One region of the Streptomyces sp. GL_141 genome, then DNA from elsewhere that is predicted to be linked to it. Evidence: riboswitches for the same ligand, from Rfam matches in the RefSeq annotation. Region 1 holds a riboswitch; the other holds the start of a gene.
What was found. Region 1 has a riboswitch for S-adenosylmethionine ahead of thrC (threonine synthase). Riboswitches for the same ligand answer to the same signal wherever they lie in the genome.

Region 1 (6,260 bases):
ACCGGCTCGCGCGGGATCTCGTAGAGGTGGTGGTGGAGGAACCACAGCACCGAGTTCGCGATGCCGTTGTACGCGTCGTCGTAGACCGCCGGGTCGATGGACAGCATCCGTACGCCCGGCTCGGCGACCCCGCGCCGTACCGCCTCCCGGTCCGCGTCCGACAGCGCCGCGCAGATCCACAGCGCCCCGGGCTGCTCGGCGAGGGCGGTGGAGAGGCCGGAGACGAGGCCGCCCCCGCCGCGGCGGGCACTGAGCGTGCCGTCCGCGGCGAGGGCGTACGAGAGGGGGCCGCGATTCGCGGCGACGAGCACCTGGGAAGCCATGCGGCGAACCTAGCCCGCCCCGCCTCCGGTCAAACGTCAGTGCTTGCGCGTCCGCCGGACCGAGAGGAAGACCACACCGCCGAGTGCCGTGAGCGTGGCGGCCGCCGTGCCCATCAGCCACAGCTGCCGGCCGTCGGAGCCGGTGGTGGCCAGGTTCCCGCCCGGGGAGCCCTCGCCCGGGGGTACGGGGTCCACCGGAGTCTCCGGCAGCGGTCGCGGCTGCTGCGTCGTGGGCGGAGTGGAGGAAGGCGTGGTGGGCGAGGGCGTGGTGGGTGAGGGGGTCGCCGACGGGGAGGTGGAGGCGGACGTGCTCGGCGACGGCGACGGCGACGGCGACGGCGACGGAGAGGTCGAGGCCGAGGTCGACGGGGACGGTGACGGGGACGGGTCCGGGGGCGTGATCACCGGCGGGACCGGTGTACACGCCGGGTCCTTCGAGCCCGCCTCGCAGTTCGTGCGGCCGCTCTCCGCGACCACGTGGTTCGTCAGCTTGCCGTCACCGGTCAGCGGGTCGTTGACCTTCACCTTGTAGGTGATCGTCGCCGTCTTGCCCTGCGGGACGTCGCCCGTCCAGGACAGCTTCGGCGCCGTGTACGAGGCCGTGCCGAGGTCCGCGGTCACCACCCCGTCGAAGGCCGCGTCGTCCAGCAGCTGCGTCAGGTCGTCCGTCAGCTTCGCGTTCGGGTAGTCCGGGCCGCCGGTGTTCTTCGCGGTGATCGTGTAGGTCACCGTGTCGCCGGGCGCGACCGACTTCGCGGGCGAGGCCGTCTTCTTCACCTCCAGGTCCGGCACCGGCACGGCCAGCGCGAACTGCGAGATGACGTACGTGTCCCCGCGGGTGCGGAAGGTCAGGTCGGCGGAGGTGGCACCGGCCGGCAGCGCCGTCGCCGGGACGTCGAAGGTCTTCGCGTCGATGCTGAGGTTGTTGACGTGGTGCGGATCCAGGGAGCCGTCGGCCGAGCTGGTGAAGAAGTTGTCGGTCGCGCCGTTGCCCGGCCCGGCCGGGTTGGCGATGTTCGCGCCGTTCACCCGGAACTGGTCGCCCTTGGTGTTCCGGTCGCCCTCGTACGCCGTCGTGCTCGCCCGGACCGGGCCGTCGCCGGTGCGGTAGAAGCCCTTGACCGCGACCGTGGTGTCGGGGTCTCCCGAGCGCTGGAGCACGTGGCCGCCGTAGACGTAGACGTTGCGCCGTTCGGGCGCGTGCTCGTTCGGGCCGGGGTACGCGTACACGACCGTCAGGGACCAGCCGGCGACGCAGCCGCGGCCCTGCGGGGCCCAGATGTTGCCGACGGCGACGGGCACCGGGGAGCCGGTGGTCATGTCCGCGAAGGCGGCGGTGACGTCGGATTCGCCCGTGTAGTAGTGCGGGCCGCCGGTCTTCGCCGGGTCCTCGACCATGTCGGAGAGGGTCACCGGCCGGGCGGCGCCCGAGCCGACCTTGAGGACCGGGCGGGTGGTCAGCGGCTCACCGGGGGCCCGCTCCACGTTCTCGCCGGAGACGTCGCACCGCTCGATGAGGTTCGAGCCGAGCTTGTAGGTGCCGTTGTTGCCGCCCCAGAAGAGCCGCGCGTACGCCACCTCCGCGCCCGGCGGCACGGTCAGCAGGCCGGTGCTGGAGGTGCCGGTGTCCGTGCGGAGCCCGGCGGCGTCGACCGGGCGGGCGACGAAGTCGTTGTTGTTCTTCGTGCCCCCGCCCCGCTGGACCTCGGCGCACTCGGCGGCCTCGGCGGGCGGTGCCTGGGGGCACCCCATCACGGTGTTGCCGATGGTGCGGAAGTCCCCGTAGAGCGCCTCGTCGTAGCGCTTCTCGAAGGGGGAGACCACCTCCGCGACGGCCGGCCCGCTCAGCGAGCCGAACAGCAGCGCCGCGCCGCCGGCCACCGCGAGGGCGGATCCCCATGCATGCCTGGCATGTCTGAAACGTATAAACCCCATGATCGGAAAATTAGCCCGATAGGGAATGAATCGGGCGTTACGCCACGCGACGGCGCGCGTACTCCTCGATGTCCCGCATCGGTGGCCGCTCCTCGGTGTCCACGGCGTAGGTGTGCGGTACGAACCCCTGCGGGCCGCGCTCGAACTGCGTCAGCTCGGGGCGTACGAGGTGTCCGCGCGAGAGCCTGACCTGCGCCGTGCGGTAGATCGCGGCGGCCATCCGGCCCAGGGCCTGGCCGTCCTGGTGGCGGTGCAGCCGTACGCCCACGTCCACCTGGGCCATCGCGTCCAGCCCGGCCGTGTGCAGTGCGTCCACCAGCAGGCCCAGCTCGACCCCGTAGCCCACCGGGAACGGCAGCCGTTCGAGGAGCTCGCGGCGTACGGCGTACTCGCCGCCGAGCGGCTGGACGAAGCCGGCCAGCTGCGGCCAGTGGAGGTTGAGCAGCGGGCGGGCCACCAGCTCCGTGACCCGGCCGCCCTGGCCGTGGGCCTTGGCGGAGGCGAGGCCGGTCGGGTCGCCGAACTCCTGGCCGCCGAACTCCGGGCCGAGGGGGCGGTCGTACATGGCCTTGACGAACCGCACGTCCGGATCGGTCAGCAGCGGGCCGACGATCCCCGAGACGAAGGCGGCCGAGAAATCGCGCAGGTCGGCGTCCACGAAGCAGACGATGTCCCCGGTGGTGGCCAGCAGCGAGCGCCACAGCACCTCGCCCTTGCCGGGCAGCGCCGGGATCCGCGGCAGGACCTCGTCGCGGTGCACCACCCGGGCCCCGGCCTTGGCCGCGACCTCCGCGGTGCGGTCCGTGGAGCCCGAGTCGATCACGACCAGCTCGTCCACCAGGGGCACCGGCAGGCCCTCGATCAGATCGCGCCGGATCACCTCGACGATCTCACCGACCGTCGCCTCCTCGTTCAGCGCCGGCAACACCACGCTCACGGTGGTCCCCGCTGCCCGCTTGGCGGAAAGCAGCTGGCCGAGCGGTCGGTCGGCGGCGGACCAGGAGCGGTCTGCCAACCAGCGCTCCACCTCTTCCAGCACCTTCAGCACTCCCTGTCCATCACTGGGTTGTTCACTGGTTTGGACCGAATTGTGATCCATCTCGCGGTTCGGACGGCTGTCTCAACCCCCCGGGCCTTCGGTTACAGTCTTGAACAACGCGATGGTCCACCGCATGCCGGGGGGCCCGCGTACAAACGCACCGGCGCGCCACAGAGCGCGTGTGCCGGTGCCATACCGCTCATCCAGAGGGGCAGAGGGACACGGCCCGTTGAAGCCCCGGCAACCCTCCAGTCGGTTCTCGCGATCGCGCATTCCAGCGCCGCCAGCGAGGTCCCCGGCTAGGGAAGGTGCCAATTCCGTCTCATGGCGAAGTGCGCCATGGGGAAGATGAGGAGAAAGGGCCTCGCCATCATGGCTGCACAGTCTGTCGCAACCTCTGCCGAAACCGTTGAAAACGCTTCTGGCACCTCTGTCGATCTCGGTCCCGCCACCGGCCTTTCCTGTCGTGAGTGCGGTACCCGCTTCGAGCTCGGCCCGATCTTCGCCTGCGCCGAGTGCTTCGGACCGCTCGAAGTCGCCTACGACCTGCCGCTCGGCGACCCCGAAGCCCTGCGCGCCGCCATCGAGGCCGGCCCGAACAACATCTGGCGCTACGCGCCGCTGCTGCCCGTCCCGGCGGACGTGGCCTCCAAGCCGAGCCTGAACCCCGGCTTCACCAAGCTCGTGGACGCGGCCAACCTGGCCAAGGAGCTCGGCGTCACCGGCAAGCTGTACGTCAAGGACGACTCCGGCAACCCGACGCACTCCTTCAAGGACCGCGTCGTGGCCATCGCCGTCGAGGCCGCCCGCGCCTTCGGCTTCACCACCCTCTCCTGCTCCTCCACCGGCAACCTGGCAGGCGCCGTCGGCGCCGCGGCCGCCCGCGCCGGCTTCCGCTCCTGCGTATTCATCCCGCACGACCTGGAGCAGGGCAAGGTCGTCATGGCCGGTGTCTACGGTGGCGACCTGGTCGGCATCGAGGGCAATTACGACGACGTCAACCGCTTCTGCTCCGAGCTCATCGGCGACCCGCTGGGCGAGGGCTGGGGCTTCGTCAACGTCAACCTGCGCCCGTACTACGGCGAGGGTTCCAAGACCCTGGCGTACGAGATCTGCGAGCAGCTCGGCTGGCAGCTGCCCGACCAGATCGTCATCCCGATCGCGTCCGGCTCGCAGCTCACGAAGATCGACAAGGGTCTGCAGGAGCTGATCAAGCTCGGCCTCGTCGAGGACAAGCCGTACAAGATCTTCGGCGCCCAGGCCGAGGGCTGCTCGCCCGTCTCGACCGCCTTCAAGGCCGGTCACGAGGTGGTCCGCCCGCAGAAGCCGAACACCATCGCCAAGTCGCTGGCCATCGGCAACCCGGCGGACGGCCCGTACGTCCTGGACATCGCGCGCCGCACCGGCGGCTTCGTCGAGGACGTCAACGACGAGCAGGTCGTCGAGGCCATCAAGCTCCTCGCCCAGACCGAGGGCATCTTCGCCGAGACCGCGGGCGGCGTGACCGTCGGCGTGACGAAGAAGCTCGTCGAGAACGGGCAGCTCGACCCCACGCTGACCACCGTGATCCTGAACACCGGTGACGGCCTCAAGACCCTGGAGGCGGTGGCCGAAGGTGGTGGCCAGACCGCCACCATCCGCCCCAGCCTGGACGCGTTCCGCGCCGCCAACCTGGCCTGATTTCCCTCCCTGCACCCGGAAAGGCAGTAGCGCCATGAGCGTCAACGTCCGCATCCCCACCATCCTGCGCACCTACACCGGCGGCCAGGCCGAGGTCTCCGCCGAGGGCGCGACCCTCGAAGAGGTCATCCAGTCCCTGGAGGCGAGCCACCCCGGCATCGCCGCGCGCGTCCTGGACGACCAGGGCAAGCTGCGCCGCTTCGTCAACGTCTACGTCAACGACGACGACGTGCGCTTCGAGGGCGGGCTGCAGACGTCCACCCCGGACGGCGCCGGCGTCTCGATCATCCCGGCCGTCGCGGGCGGTTGCTGAGGCTCGTCCGGCTTCGTAACGCTTCGTAGAAACTGAATTGCCCCCTCCGTTACTAAACGGAGGGGGCAATTCTGCTTGGTTGGGCGCGGTAGAGTTGGGGAAGTCCCCTCCGCTGTTCTTGCCCGCCGCATATGAGCGGGTCGCGTGAGGGTTGACATTGAGTCAACATGCAAGTGCGCTATGGGCCGTTGGCGGCGTTTGTCCGGCCCGAGTTGCCCTGGAATATTCCTGGTTTTCACCCTATTTCAATCTTTTGGCGTGTCCAGAATTCTCGTCGGAATGACCTGTTGCAGACAGCAGCGGTGCGGATACATTCAGCCCCGGTCGAGGCGTTCCGGCGCAAGTTCTGACCCGGGACCGCGAAGTGCGGTCCTGCGCAAGGGCCAGTAATAGGGGAGTTAGGCATGGCTCAGGGCACCGTCAAGTGGTTCAACGCGGAGAAGGGCTACGGCTTCATCGCGGTCGACGGTGGTGCGGATGTGTTCGTCCACTACAGCGCCATCCAGATGGACGGGTACCGCACCCTTGAAGAGGGTCAGCGGGTCGAATTCGAGATCTCGCAGGGCCAGAAGGGTCCGCAGGCGGACATGGTCAAGCTCGCCGCCGGCTAGTCCGACCGCGATCGACCACCGACACGTACGGGGCCGTGCACAGCGGCCGCGCACGACGGCACAACGGCATATGTACGAGGGGCCCACATCCTGGACACGGGATGCGGGCCCCTCGTGCGTGGCGGCCGCGGCGCCCTTGCGGCGCCTGGGTGTTCATCCCGGGTTGCCCGAAGCCGCTTGCACTCGGGGGGGTCGAGTGCTAATCATTGGCGTTAGCACTCTCCGGGTGAGAGTGCTACTAAACGAGGACCGGGTCGGTGAGGCCCGCGGGGTCCGGCGGGAAGAAACCGCCGGGCACGGCAGGCCGTCCGTCGCGGGCGCGGGCGCGGTCCAGGAGCAATCCACCGCTGTCCGGGAGG
Region 2 (6,260 bases), 1.6 Mb from region 1:
GTGGAGGTCGCCGCCGAGCGCCACGAGATCGCGGCCCCGGCCGAGGTCAAGGCGCAGGTCATGCAGGACTTCGCGGACGGCGCGCGCGAGTCGGCCATCGGCCGCCGCCCGCTGATCCGCAACACGATGTTCGGTGCGCTGGCCCTGCTGCCTCTCTCCGCCGTCGTGATCCTGCGCGACCTGGGCCCGCTGCCCGAGGACAAGCTGCGCAAGACCATCTGGGCGAAGGGCAAGATGCTCATCAACCAGAACACGATGGAGCCGCTCCGGCCCGAAGACATCGTGGTCGGCTCGCTGACCTTCGCCATGCCGGAAGGCCTGGAGGAGGACGCGCACGACTTCCAGGTCCAGATCGCCAAGGCCGCCCTGATGATCGTCCGTATCCAGCCGGAGAACATCAAGGACAAGAAGGAACTGGAGTGGTCCCACGACGGGATCGTGGCCTACTCCAAGATCTGCACCCACGTCGGCTGCCCGATCAGCCTGTACGAGCAGCAGTCGCACCACGTGCTCTGCCCGTGCCACCAGTCCACCTTCGACCTCTCCGACGGCGCCCGAGTCATCTTCGGCCCGGCTGGTCACGCGCTCCCGCAGCTGCGGATCGGCGTCAATGACGAAGGTTTCCTCGAGGCGCTCGGCGACTTCGAAGAGCCCGTCGGTCCCTCTTTCTGGGAGCGCGGATGAGCACTGCCACTCAAACCAAAGAGCGCAAGGCTCCGGCCGGCGAGCGCGTAGCCGACTGGGCCGACGGCCGGCTGGGCATCTACAGCCTCGCCAAGGCCAACATGCGCAAGATCTTCCCGGACCACTGGTCCTTCATGCTGGGCGAGATCTGCCTCTACAGCTTCATCATCCTCATCCTCACGGGTGTGTACCTGACGCTGTTCTTCCACCCGAGCATGAACGAAGTGCACTACGACGGCTCGTACATCCCCATGCAGGGTGTGCAGATGTCGGAGGCCTTCCGCTCGACCCTGGAAATCAGCTTCGACGTCCGCGGCGGTCTGCTCATCCGGCAGATCCACCACTGGTCGGCGCTGATCTTCATCGCGGCGATGCTCGTGCACATGATGCGCGTGTTCTTCACCGGCGCGTTCCGCAAGCCCCGTGAGGTCAACTGGGTCTTCGGCTTCCTGCTGCTGGTCCTCGGCATGTTCACCGGTTTCACCGGTTACTCCCTGCCGGACGACCTGCTCTCGGGCACCGGTGTCCGCTTCATGGAAGGCGCGATGCTGTCCGTGCCGATCGTCGGCACGTACCTGTCGTTCTTCTTCTTCGGCGGGGAGTTCCCCGGCGGCGACTTCGTGGGCCGGCTCTACTCGGTGCACATCCTGCTGCTGCCCGGCATCATGATGGGCCTGCTGGTGGCCCACCTGATCCTGGTCTTCTACCACAAGCACACCCAGTTCGCGGGCCCCGGCAAGACGGAGAAGAACGTCGTCGGCATGCCGCTGCTCCCGGTCTACATGGCCAAGGCCGGAGGCTTCTTCTTCCTGGTCTTCGGCGTCATCGCGCTGATCGCGGGCATCGCCTCGATCAACCCGATCTGGGCGCTCGGCCCGTACCGCCCGGACCACGTGTCCACCGGTGCGCAGCCCGACTGGTACATGGGCTTCTCCGAAGGCCTGATCCGTGCGATGCCCGGCTGGGAGATCAACCTGTGGGGCCACACCCTGGCCCTCGGCGTGTTCATCCCGTTCACGATCTTCCCGCTGGTCCTGGCCACCATCGCGGTCTACCCGTTCATCGAGTCCTGGGTCACCGGGGACAAGCGCGAGCACCACATCCTGGACCGCCCGCGCAACGCCCCGACCCGTACGGGCTTCGGTGTGGCATGGCTGACGTGGTACGTCATCCTGCTGATCGCCGGTGGAAACGACATGTTCGCGCAGTACTTCCACCTGTCGATCAACTCGATCACCTGGTTCGCGCGCATCGGGTTCTTCGTCGGCCCGGTCATCGCCTTCATCATCACCAAGCGGATCTGCCTCGGCCTCCAGCGCCGGGACCGGGACAAGGTGCTGCACGGTCGCGAGACCGGCATCATCAAGCGCCTGCCGCACGGTGAGTTCGTGGAGGTCCACGAGCCGCTCTCGCAGGGCAAGCTGCACACGCTCACCTCGTACGAGCAGTACGAGCCCGCCGAGATCGGCCCCACGGTCGACGAGAACGGTGTCGAGCGCAAGGTGAAGCCGCTGGAGAAGCTCCGCGCCAAGCTCAGCAAGGGCTACTACGGGGAGAACAACCAGATCCCGAAGCCCACGGTCGAGGAGTACAAGGAGATCCAGAGCGGCCACGGCCACCACTGATCTCCCGCATCACGGCTTCACACGCTTCACGCGCTTCAAGATTCACGCAGTACGTAGTTCGCAGTACGCATGACTGCTTGAGGGACTGATTTCGGTCAGTCCTGGTGTCGCCACGGCGAGAGCCCCGTCCAGTGTCTGGACGGGGCTCTTTGCCGTCCCCGGGGCTGGATAGGCTGAAGCCCTTCGCATTCGACGTGGAATCCTCGATGAGCAGCAGGAGCGGACCATGAACCTGGTGACCCCGGCAGGCGGCGACAGCGCGGCGGCCCGCAGCTGGCCGGGCGTTCTGGAGGCCCTGCTGACCGGCCGCGACCTCGGCGCCGACGACACGGCCTGGGCCATGGACCGGATCATGCGAGGGGAGGCCACCGACGCCCAGATCGCCGGCTTCGCGGTCGCGCTGCGGGCCAAGGGGGAGACGGTCTCCGAGATCAACGGTCTGGTCCGCGCCATGTACGCACACGCCAACCTGATCGAGGTGCCGGGCCGGACGGTGGACATCGTCGGCACCGGGGGCGACGGGGCCAAGACGGTCAACATCTCCACGATGTCGGCGATCGTGGTGGCCGGTACGGGCGCCAAGGTGGTCAAGCACGGCAACCGGGCCTCGTCCTCCGCGAGCGGCTCCTCGGACGTCCTGGAGAAGCTCGGCGTCAACCTGGACCTCACCCCCGCCCGGGTCGTGGAGGTGGCCGAGGAAGCCGGGATCACCTTCTGCTTCGCGGTCAAGTTCCACCCCGCGCTGCGGCACGTGGCGGGGGCCCGCCGGGAGCTCGGCATCCGGACCACCTTCAACTTCCTCGGACCGCTGACCAATCCGGCCCGGGTCCGGGCGCAGGCCACCGGTGTGGCCGACGCGCGGGTGGCCCCGATCGTCGCGGGCGTCCTGGCGGAGCGGGGCTCCTCGGCCCTGGTCTTCCGCGGTGACGACGGGCTCGACGAGCTCACCACCACGGCGACCTCCCGGGTCTGGTGGGTCCGCGACGGCGAGGTGCGGGAACAGGGCTTCGACCCGCGCGACATCGGCATCCCGCTGGTTCCGGTCTCCGCCCTGGCCGGCGCGGACGCCTCGTTCAACGCGGACGTGGCCCGCCGCCTGCTGGCCGGCGAGACCGGTCCGGTCCGCGACGCGGTGCTGCTGAACTCGGCGGCGGCCCTGGTCGCGCTGGACCCCGGTACGGGCACCCTGGAGGAGCAGCTGGCCGCCGGTGTCGTACGGGCGGCGGAGTCGGTGGACTCGGGCGCGGCCCGGGCCGCGCTGGCCCGCTGGGCGGCGGCGAGCAACGCGTAGCCCTTCCGGCCGATGGCCGTTCCGACGGGATCCGGCCAAGATCCAGCGACGACCCCGGTCCGCCATGTGGACCGGGGTCTTGCGTTCGGATGATCGTGTGGCAGGATGCTCCTCAGGTCACGAGTGACAGCGTTTAGGCCCCGGCTTGCTGTCCGGCAACCCTCCTTCCGTGGCGGGGTGCCCCGGGTGATGACCAGGTCGTAGGCAGTGAGGTCTACGGCAAGCGCGGATCCCTCACACCTCTTATTGGGGTGTTGGGCCAGGGGTCCTGGTCTTCTGAGGAGCGTTTTCCGTGAGCAAGCGAATGCGATAGGGCGACTCCGCCCCTTCTTCACCCCTCGGAACAGGGTCACTTCCGCGTACCCGCAGCACACCTGCCTACGCCGGCCGACCCACACTCCGGGGCACTCCCGTACCCCGAACGGCCGCAGCGCCGTAGCTGTGTCGGCGGACGGGCACACCGAAGCCATTCAGACCTGCCTGCCGGGAGATACCGCCATGTCCGCAACCCTGAACGCCGTCGCCGCCACCACTGCCGCCGCCCTCGACCCCGCCTGCGCCGAGCCGCTCGCGGTCCTCGGCCGCGACGTCACCGTGCCGCTCGTCACCGGCGGCGAGGTCACCTACGCCGCCCTCGACTACGCGGCCAGCGCCCCCGCGCTCCAGCGGGTCTGGGACGACGTGGCCGCGTACGCCCCGTACTACGGCAGCGTCCACCGCGGCGCCGGGTACCTCTCGCAGCTCTCCACCGACCTGTTCGAGCAGAGCCGGGTCACGGTCGCCGAGTTCCTCGACTGCCGGCCCTCCGACCAGGTGATCTTCACCCGGTCCACCACCGACTCCCTCAACCTGCTCGCCGCCGTGCTCCCGGCCGACTGCCAGGTCTTCGTCTTCGAGACCGAGCACCACGCCTCGCTGCTCCCGTGGACGAACGCCCAGGTCACCTACCTCAACGCCCCCCGCACCCCGGACGAGGCCGTCGCCACCCTGGGGCGCGCCCTGGCCGACCGCGAGCCCTACGGCCCGGCGCTGGTCTGCGTCACCGGAGCCTCCAACGTCACCGGCGAGCTGTGGCCCGTCAAGGAGCTCGCCGCCGCGGCGCACGCCCACGGCGCCCGCATCGTCCTGGACGCCGCCCAGCTGGCCCCGCACCACCCCGTCTCGGTCCAGGACCTCGACGTGGACTGGGTCGCCTTCTCCGGACACAAGCTCTACGCGCCCTTCGGCTCGGGCGTGCTCGCCGGCCGCGCGGACTGGCTCCAGGAGGCCGAGCCGTACCTGGCCGGTGGCGGCGCCTCCCGCAAGGTGGCCCGCCGGGAGGACGGCGGCGTGGACGTCGAGTGGCACACCACGGCCGCCCGCCACGAGGCCGGCTCCCCGAACGTCATCGGCGTCTACTCCATCGCCTCCGCCTGCAAGGCCCTGAACGAGGCCGGCTTCGAGAACCTCGTCGCCCGCGAGCAGCGCCTCATCGCCAAGGTCCGCGAAGGCCTCGCGGAGGTCCCGGCGGTCCGCGTCCTGTCCCTCTTCGGCGACGACGCCCCCCGCGTCGGCGTCATCTCCTTCGTCGTCGACGGCTGGAACAGCTCGCACTTCGCGGCCGCGCTCTCCGCCGAGTACGGCATCGGCGTCCGCGACGGCCTGTTCTGCGCCCACCCGCTGGTCCGCACCCTGCTCGGCAGCGAGCCGCAGGCCCAGGGCGAGTGCGGAGCGCCGGAGGCGGCCCCGGGGGAGCGGTCCCTGAACGCGATCCGCGTCAGCTTCGGCGCCGGCACCCCCGACGAGCACGTGGACCGCTTCGTCCACGCCGTCAAGGAGCTCGTCGCGGACGGCGCCAAGTGGCAGTACCGCACCGAAGAGGGCCGCTGCGTCCCGGCCGTCTGACAGGCTGCGGGACATGACCTACTGGGACCCGATACCGACCGTGCGGGCGATCGTCGGCAAGCCGCTGCCCCAGTGGGAGCCGGGGAGCCGCACGGTGGGGCACGACTGGAGCTACCCTGCCGGGCCGCCCCACCACGCGTGGACCGTCCGCGACTGGTGGCGGGACCGGCGCCGGGTGCGTGAGTGGGCCGTGGACGTGGACCGGGCCCGGTCGATGTCGGCGCGCCCCGATCATCGCGATGTGGCCGCGGGCGCCCGCGCGTACGTCGCACACATCGACGGTGACCTGGAGGACTACCTGCGCGGCTACGCCTTCTGGCTCCAGGAGCGCCGCCCCGCCCGTCCGGGCGAGGCGTTGCCCAAGCTCTGAACCGCTACGCGTCGAGGCCGATCGCGAAGGCCGCTTCCAGGTCGTGCTGGGAGTACGTGCGGAACGCCACGTGCGTGTCCGTCGCCTCCACGCCCGGGATCTTGCTGATGCTGCCGGGGATGATGTCGGCCAGGTCCTCGTGCCGGGACACCCGGACCATGGCGATGAGGTCGTACGTGCCCGTGACCGAGTAGACCTCGCTGACGCTGTCCAGCGCGGCGATGGCCTCGGCGATCTCGGGGATCCGGTCCACGCTGGTCTTGATGAGCACGAGTGCGGTGATCACGGTTGGCTGTCTCCCTCGACGGCAGTCACTGGTCGACCCACTCTAGTCCCACCCCGGTAGCGGGCCCATGCGTAGAGGAAGCCCACCGAGAAGCCCACCACGTGGGCCAGATAGGCGACT

Region 2: it holds a riboswitch for S-adenosylmethionine, as region 1 does, so the genes downstream of both, AC3IX6_RS27655 (aminotransferase class V-fold PLP-dependent enzyme) here and thrC (threonine synthase) in region 1, are expected to answer to the same signal.

What each region holds. Positions count from the first base shown of each region.
Region 1 is NZ_CM174402.1:4,621,497-4,627,756, forward strand. It holds gene AC3IX6_RS20320 (alpha,alpha-trehalose-phosphate synthase (UDP-forming)) at 1-323, opposite strand, end outside; gene AC3IX6_RS20325 (DUF7927 domain-containing protein) at 360-2,258, opposite strand; gene AC3IX6_RS20330 (glucosyl-3-phosphoglycerate synthase) at 2,296-3,297, opposite strand; SAM riboswitch class I at 3,494-3,652, shown strand; gene thrC (threonine synthase) at 3,670-4,977, shown strand; gene AC3IX6_RS20340 (ubiquitin-like small modifier protein 1) at 5,012-5,290, shown strand; gene AC3IX6_RS20345 (cold-shock protein) at 5,695-5,901, shown strand.
Region 2 is NZ_CM174402.1:6,236,243-6,242,502, forward strand. It holds gene qcrA (cytochrome bc1 complex Rieske iron-sulfur subunit) at 1-684, shown strand, start outside; gene qcrB (cytochrome bc1 complex cytochrome b subunit) at 681-2,309, shown strand; gene trpD (anthranilate phosphoribosyltransferase) at 2,536-3,600, shown strand; SAM riboswitch class IV at 3,716-3,832, shown strand; gene AC3IX6_RS27655 (aminotransferase class V-fold PLP-dependent enzyme) at 4,099-5,484, shown strand; gene AC3IX6_RS27660 (hypothetical protein) at 5,498-5,854, shown strand; gene AC3IX6_RS27665 (Lrp/AsnC family transcriptional regulator) at 5,859-6,140, opposite strand; gene AC3IX6_RS27670 (rhomboid family intramembrane serine protease) at 6,137-6,260, opposite strand, start outside.